DNA from 2 places in the Carboxydocella thermautotrophica DSM 16521 genome. Region 2 is predicted to be linked to the other one. Evidence: riboswitches for the same ligand, from Rfam matches in the RefSeq annotation. Region 2 holds a riboswitch; the other holds the start of a gene.
What was found. Region 2 has a riboswitch for cobalamin ahead of B5D20_RS01330 (precorrin-6A/cobalt-precorrin-6A reductase). Riboswitches for the same ligand answer to the same signal wherever they lie in the genome.
Positions count from the first base shown of each region.

Region 1 (3,857 bases), on a different contig from region 2:
CCGACAAAACCTGCCCACCTATCCATCTTATTGCTAAATTTTAGCTACAGGTATATAATTTTTCTACAGAATGGAGGGAAGCTGTTATGGACAGAACGAGAACGCCCTGGGAAAGATGTGTAGAGTTTCACGGCCATGAATGTCCTGGCCTGGCAGTGGGCTACCGGGTAGCGCAAATCGCCCTTAAAGAGCTGGGGGTAGAGCGAGCTCAGGATGAGGAGCTGGTAGCGATTGTGGAAAATGATGCCTGTGGGGTGGATGCTATTCAGGTATTAACGGGCTGTACGCTAGGTAAAGGAAATTTGCTTTACCGGGATTATGGCAAACAGGTTTATACTATAGGGAATAGGAAAAACAGGGAAGCAATCAGAATAGTGGTAAAGAGCGTCGGCTGGCGTCAGGAACTGGAAAAGCTGGGGCTTGACCGGGAGGGAAGAATCCGGTTTATACTGGAGCTACAGGAAGATGATTTTTGTACTGTGCAAAAAATTCCACTGGAATTTCCGGAGCGGGCCCGAATCTATAAGTCCTGGACCTGTGCGGAGTGCGGGGAATCAGTGATGGAAGCCCGACTCAGGGTAAAAGATGGTCAGTTTGTCTGCATTCCCTGTGCCGGGGAGTATAATCGTGGCTGGTAAATTTGTATAGTACATGACAGGGAGAAGGCAAAAATTTGCCCTCCCTAATTTTTGTGCGCCCGGCATGGGCGTTGTCTATAGGGTGAAAATCCCGAACGGCGAAGGTAGCAGTAGCCGTAGCTTAAGACAGGGTGTCCTCCGTGAGGTGGAATCTGAAGCAGTATTGACGTCAAACTGGTGAAGGGCCGAACACGAACCCTGGGCCTACCGGAGCGAGTAGTCCATATAATGTATAATGGCTAATGCCCGTAAAGGCTACTGGCGTATGTCTCGACAATTAAATAACGCCCTGAACAATGCCTACTGGCATAGTCAGGGCTTGAAGAGTTTAACTGAACGTTATCATCGCATTCGTCAAGCTTGGTGAACCGCCGTATACCGAACGGTACATACGGTGGTGTGAGAGGACGGGGGTTAATCACCCCTTTCTACTCGATTGATTTTTATATTACTGCTAGAATGAATTGGGGCTCATCATGTTCATTGAGGCAACACCGGCAAATATTCCGAAGAAAATCGCCAGGGCTATCATAATCAAATTGATAATGATTAATACTCCTTGAATTTTAAAGTAAGTATTAAGGTTCATAAACAACATGTTCAACTGAGTGGAATCGCCACCGGAAGTGATGATCTGGTCGGCATATTTTTTTGCACCGCGCAGTTTCAGTCCCAGTATTATCGTAATAATTCCAAGAATTGCACCTACGATAAAAGCAAAGAGACCAGCAATAGCTGAAATAACGCCGAAAATAACAGTCATTATACCTACAAAACCTACCCACCTGCTGTGTTGAGATAAAATTTCCCTGTCAACCAAAATATCACCCCATTTACATTTTTTATAATCAGATATATTCTCCCTTTGTTGACAAATTCCTCTTAAGTTCGCCAAAAATGGAAGAAAAATATAGGCCAGGACTGGTAGTACTTGCATTTCCACTGAAACTGTGTTATGATAAACAAAAACATAGCAGGAATGAGTGGTTCCGTATAAACGGAACTGAAAAGGGAAGTCAGTGCGAATCTGACGCGGTCCCGCCACTGTGAAAGGGAGCGACCTCAATTTAGCCACTGGGTTAATCCGGGAAGGCTGAGGGAGCGATGATCTTAAGCCAGGAGACCTGCTCATTCCGTTGGTGACCTGAGCCTGCGCGGACAGGCAGGGGGAGTAAAGGCTTATTTCTGTGGGCCAATAGTCCTCTGCTTGTAAAGGCAGAGGATTTTATTTATTGCTATCCCATTATCGTCTACCCAGGCGAGGTTATTATAGAGGGCGGAGTTGATCTGCCTTTTTCTTTTTTTGCTAATTAGACAGCAAAAAATTAGAAGCGCGACATTATTTTATAGTTTATAATTAACTCAAGCGATCTGGAGGTGATAAAATGGATAAGCTCACGCCCGCTCAGATGTGGCAAGCCTGTGTCAAGAGCATGCTCTACGGCTGGACGAGGTTAGGTGGAGCGCCGAGACCCACAGTAGAACAATGGAAATATGCGGTGATTGTCGGCTCGCTTTTGCTTCTGGGCGGTAATGGCGGCGTGGTGTGGGGGGAACAGCAGGTGCCTTCCGGTATTGCTGCCTTGATTATCGCTACTGTACCCCTCTGGATGGCCTTAATAGCCTGGGCCACGGGGGCACGGCCACGGCCGCAGCCCCTGGAATGGCTGGGCTTGATCCTCGGTTTCACTGGGATCCTCTGGCTAATTTCGCCTTCACTGGCCAGTGTTTCGGGGGCGATTAACAGCTATTACTTAATTGTGGTGCTGGCGGCGATCTCCTGGGCCTGGGGCTCTATTTACTCCCGCAAGGCTAACTGGCCTGATTCGGCCTGGCTTGCCATTGGCATGCAAATGCTGGCCGGAGGGCTGGCCTGTCTGGGGGCAAGTATTTTGCTGGGAGAGGCGGGCCGGTTGGACCTGAATGAGGTTACGATGCAGTCCTGGCTGGCTTTTGGTTATCTGGTGCTGTTTGGTTCGCTAGTGGGTTATAGCGCCTACATCTGGTTGTTAAAAAATGCAGATCCCCTCTGGGTGTCAACCTATGCCTATGTCAATCCGGTGGTAGCAGTATTGCTGGGCTGGTTCTGGGCCGGTGAGGAGCTGAATAGCAGCAAGCTGACTGGGGCCGTATTGGTACTGGCAGCGGTTGTGCTAATCAGCATTGAGAGGAACCGAAAGAAGACTGTAAAAAGTGTGTAATTTGTGTAATTAATTTAGGGGGAGGACATGGTTCTGTCCCCCTTTTTTGTGTTATAATAATGTAAAGTTATGGAGACTATTTCATTTTGTTGAGGTGATTAATTTGAGTGATCCTTTTATTGAATATTCCGAGTCAATGGTAGCAACTGTTGCAAAATTATTTGCATTAGAAGGGTCAGCTAAAGAAGTAGCCATACTTGCACATGCGGTTTTAGAAGTTGTACAGACAAATTTTGACAATTGGAATGGCGGAACTTATTTTTATACTCTCTATCTGTATTTACCGTTAAACTTATACGTTCAAATAGTAGAAGAAAAAGAGAAAATCCAGAAAAGAATATATGAAAAGTTATTTTCAGTTGGAGTTCCATATAATAATCATTGTTTTGAAGAAGTTTTGATATACCCTCAGGCATCCAATGATCCAAATTGGCGTGATAAAGCAAAAGCTTGGCTGTCAGGAAAAAATATTACAAACCAAGGCAGAGTAAGATCAGATAATATCGCATCGAGAAACTGTGATGGTTTATTATTTAGATCTCAGCCAGAAATTAACTTTATTTTGTTATAATAAAGGATGGCATAATGTTAGTTGTTGAAATAGATGGAGATACAGTTCATCAAGAAACACCAGCTGAGGCACATGCAAGGACAACAATGTTATTGCACGAGGGTGTTTACTTTGAGAGGTTAAAAGCTAGCGAATGTGAAACGGAAGAAAAAGCTTTACAGAGCGCTAAGAAAATTATGAGTGTCTTGACGAAAATTAAATCTACCCGATAATGCTTCTTAATACTTCCAAACCGTACTAAAAATGGAGGCTCGGACATGACTAAATTGCAAGCCAGTTTGCTGGCACTTTTAGGCGGAGCCAGCTATGGCCTCTTGCCCGGTTTTGCCAAGCAGGCCTATGCCAGCGGTGTTGGCACTGGCCCCCTGACTATGACCCAGAATTTGATTGGAGCGATCCTGCTCTGGTTGATCGCTTTGATTGCAGCTAGAGGGCAAAGCAAACCTG
Region 1 covers NZ_FUXM01000003.1:104,533-108,389, forward strand. The annotation lists gene B5D20_RS02215 (FmdE family protein) at 87-638, shown strand; gene B5D20_RS14185 (hypothetical protein) at 874-1,005, shown strand; gene B5D20_RS02220 (DUF5362 family protein) at 1,093-1,458, opposite strand; cobalamin riboswitch at 1,603-1,784, shown strand; gene B5D20_RS02225 (EamA family transporter) at 2,024-2,839, shown strand; gene B5D20_RS13970 (hypothetical protein) at 2,943-3,410, shown strand; gene B5D20_RS13975 (hypothetical protein) at 3,425-3,622, shown strand; gene B5D20_RS02235 (DMT family transporter) at 3,668-3,857, shown strand, end outside.
Region 1: it holds a riboswitch for cobalamin, as region 2 does, so the genes downstream of both, B5D20_RS02225 (EamA family transporter) here and B5D20_RS01330 (precorrin-6A/cobalt-precorrin-6A reductase) in region 2, are expected to answer to the same signal.

Region 2 (3,857 bases):
CCAGCAGAACATGTTGCTTTTCCCACTGTAGAACACGTTTACGCAGGGGTGGAAGCGGCAAAAAAAGCAGCTAGATTTGGCGATCATTATAGACTTCAGAAAGGGAGGAAGGGGAAGTGACTCAACTGGAAATGGCCCGTCAGGGGATCATTAGCAAAGAAATGGAGTATGTTGCGGCAAAGGAAAAAGTATCACCTGAATTTATTCGCCAGGGAGTAGCAGAAGGGACGATTGTTATATTGAAAAACAAAAACCGCAAAGATAGTAATCCGGTTGCCATCGGCAAAGGGTTAAGAACAAAGGTGAATGCCAGTGTCGGAACCAGCCCTGATAGCACCAGTCTGGAACTGGAACTGGAAAAACTTCAGGTTGCAGAAAAGGCCGGTGCAGACACGATTATGGATTTGAGCACTGGCGGGGATATCAATGGAATTCGGAAAGAAATCCTGGCTAAAACCAAATTACCTGTTGGCTCTGTGCCCATTTATCAAACAGCAATAGAAGCAATCGCCAAATACGGTAGTATTGTCGAAATGAAAGCTGAAGATATCTTTGCTACTATTGAGGCTCATGCTGCTGATGGGATAGATTTTATGGCTATCCATTGTGCCCTGAATTTTGATGTGGTCAACCGGCTGAAAAAACAGGGAAGGACAATGGATATAGTTAGTCGCGGTGGTGCCTTTTTAACTGGTTGGATGCTGCACAACCAGGCGGAAAATCCTCTCTATACCCAGTTTGATCGGCTTTTAGAAATAGCTAAAAAATACGATGTTGTCCTCAGTATTGGTGACGCCATTAGGCCTGGATGTATAGATGATTCTTTGGATCGTGCCCAGGTTCAGGGCCTAATCATTGCTGGAGAACTGGTTGACCGGGCCCGGGAGTATGGGGTTCAAGTTATGATTGAAGGACCCGGGCATGTGCCAGTACATCATATCCACTCTACGATTCAGTTACAGAAAGAATTGAGCAATCAGGCCCCATACTTTGTCCTGGGAACCCTGGTTACAGATATTGCGCCTGGTTATGATCATATTACTTCAGCTATAGGAGGCGCACTGGCTTCGGCGGCAGGAGCTGACTTTATATGCTATGTTACACCTGCTGAACATTTGCGCTTGCCCACTGCCGCTGATGTCCGGGAAGGAGTAATCGCTGCCAGAATTGCCGCCCATGCAGGGGATCTGGCTAAAGGCGTCAAAGGGGCGGCTGAATGGGATTTAGCCATGGCCAGGGCTCGTAAATCATTAAACTGGGAAGAACAGATGGTTGTAGCAATCGACCGGGAGAGAGCGGAAAAAATACGTTCGGAACGAGCACCTTTAAATTCAAGCGATGATGTTTGTACTATGTGCGGAGATTATTGTGCCATGAAAGTGGTAAGCCAATATCTTGGCGTTCCGGCCGGAGAGTGTTAATTTTTCAGAAAATTATTGTTGCCTTATAGACAATTGAAAAGGACTAATGTTATAATAAAGCCAACAAAAAAGTGTAGCAAGTTTAGGGAAGTCAGTGAAAATCTGACGCGGTCCCGCCACTGTGAAAGGGAGTCTGGTACAAATTAGCCACTGGCAATTACCGGGAAGGCGTACCAGATGATGATCTTGAGCCAGGAGACCTGCTTGCTACTTGCCTTCACCTACGGAGGATAGGGAAAGGCAGGTTGTTGGTAAGAAGGCTAACCCTGCCTATAGCGGGCAGGGTTTTTGTTTTTATCTTTCATAAACGGAGCCGTGAGAGATATGATCGTAATCTTTGCCGGGCCCAAAGCAGGGGAAAAACTTATTCGTCCACTTAAGGAACACGGTTACTGCCTTTGTACAATAACGGCTACTGACCTGGGAGTAAAACAGGCATTAGCTAATGGAAGCGATTATGCTTTTACTGCAATGGAAATGTTTGAGCATTTACCCTGGTTAAAGACAAACTATCAAATTAAGTTAGTTATCGATCACTCCGGACCTATGCTCTCTCAATCACCTTTTTTTCTGCTGGAATGGTTTCAGCGAAATGGTTATGAGATCATTAAATATCGTGATGCTCTGCCATTGTTGCCAGATAATAAACTGCTTCATCGAGTTAATTCCTGGGAACAACTGGCGGCAAGCTTGAATAATTTTGGTCGTAACATCTTTTTGACAACCGGTAGCAATAACCTGGAATTTTTATTAAAACACCCATCGCTAAAAGAAAAACAATTTATTGTTCGCGTAATCCCCGACAGTAAAGTGGTTGACAAGTGCCTCAAAAACGGTATTAGTCCCAAAAACCTGATCGCCATGATGGGACCTTTTTCTGCCAAACTTAACAAGGCTTTATTTCAAGCCTATAAAGCCGATGTAATTGTCGCTAAGGAAAATAATGCTGAGATAAAGAATAAGGCCAAAGCTGCTTTTGAGTTAGGCTTACCATTAATAGTTTTATCTAAGCAAGAGGAAAACGCTTTTAATAAAATAGATGATGTAATTGCTTATCTAAATAATAAGGGGATTTAGGGACTATGAAGAAAAATATGTCCTTTTTTTCGGGGAAAAAAGGCTATACTACCGGTAGTTGCGCAACGGCAGCTGCAGTATCTGCCTTGCTGGCACTAGCGGGTAAACATCCCCAGCAAATAAAAATAATTCTACCAGACCAAAAGACGATTGACATTCCTGTTGCCAGCTGTGGTATTGGCACTGACTTTGGCTGGGCTGAAGTAATTAAGGATGCAGGTGATGACCCTGATGTTACCCATGGTCATATAATTGGTGCTTGTGTACGATTGATTGAGTCGGGTCATATTGTTATCAAAGGTGGTAAAGGGGTTGGCGTCGTAACAAAACCGGGATTGAAAGTTGCCGTAGGGGAGCCAGCCATAAACCCTGTACCAAAACAAATGATCCTGGATAATATTAAAAAGACCCTGGTCTCCCTTGGCATTAAGCAGGGGGTAGAAATCACTATTTATGTACCGGAAGGGGAAAAACTGGCAGAGAAAACATTGAATTCTAAACTGGGGATTATTGGTGGAATTAGCATACTGGGAACAACCGGGATTGTTGAGCCCATGTCTGAAGAGCGATTTAAGCTATCCTTGTTGCCTCAGCTGGAAATTGCCCGGGCAGCTGGGTACAAAGAAATAATCCTGACGCCGGGCAGAGCAGGCCAAAAGGCCGCTGAGAAATTTTTAGCTTTTCCTGAGGATGCCATAATATTGAGCAGTAACTTTATTGGTTTTATGCTGGAACATGCCATTGGAATGGGTTTTAAAAAAGTTATTATTTTTGGTAGCCTGGGTAAATTGGTTAAGTTAGCAGGAGGAATTTTTTACACTCATTCAAAAATTGCTGATGCAAGACAAGAGATTTTGGCCTGTCACACTGCCCTTCTGGGGTTTTCGTCTGAATTAGTTAGAAAAGTCTTTCTTGCTAATACCACTGAAGAAATAATAGATCTGCTTAAAACCCATAACGGGGAAAAGGTCTTATGGCAGATAGCAGCAGAAGCTAAAAAAAGAGCTGAAGATTATATTTTTAATGAGGCCCAGGTAGAAGTTATTATTACAAATATGGCTGGCATACCTGTAGCCTGGAGTTCACAAGCCGGTTTACTATTGGGGGAAGCAACATGACAAAGCAAAAATCATCAATAAAGTTAGTGGGCTTGGGCCCTGGTAATCCCGCTTTTATTTTCCCAGCATATAAAGACTTAATTAAAACTGCCGACATCATTCTGGGAGGAAAGCGCCAGCTGGATTTGATATTGCCTTTCCTCGAGAAAAAAACAGATTTATGGTTAATTGACAGGAATTTTAGAGAGGTATTGAACAAATTAAAAAATCTGCAACACCAAAACATCGTTATTGTTGCTTC
Region 2 covers NZ_FUXM01000002.1:79,442-83,298, forward strand. The annotation lists gene thiC (phosphomethylpyrimidine synthase ThiC) at 1-120, shown strand, start outside; gene bzaB (B12 lower ligand biosynthesis ThiC-like protein BzaB) at 117-1,421, shown strand; cobalamin riboswitch at 1,483-1,643, shown strand; gene B5D20_RS01330 (precorrin-6A/cobalt-precorrin-6A reductase) at 1,746-2,498, shown strand; gene cbiD (cobalt-precorrin-5B (C(1))-methyltransferase CbiD) at 2,504-3,616, shown strand; gene cbiE (precorrin-6y C5,15-methyltransferase (decarboxylating) subunit CbiE) at 3,613-3,857, shown strand, end outside.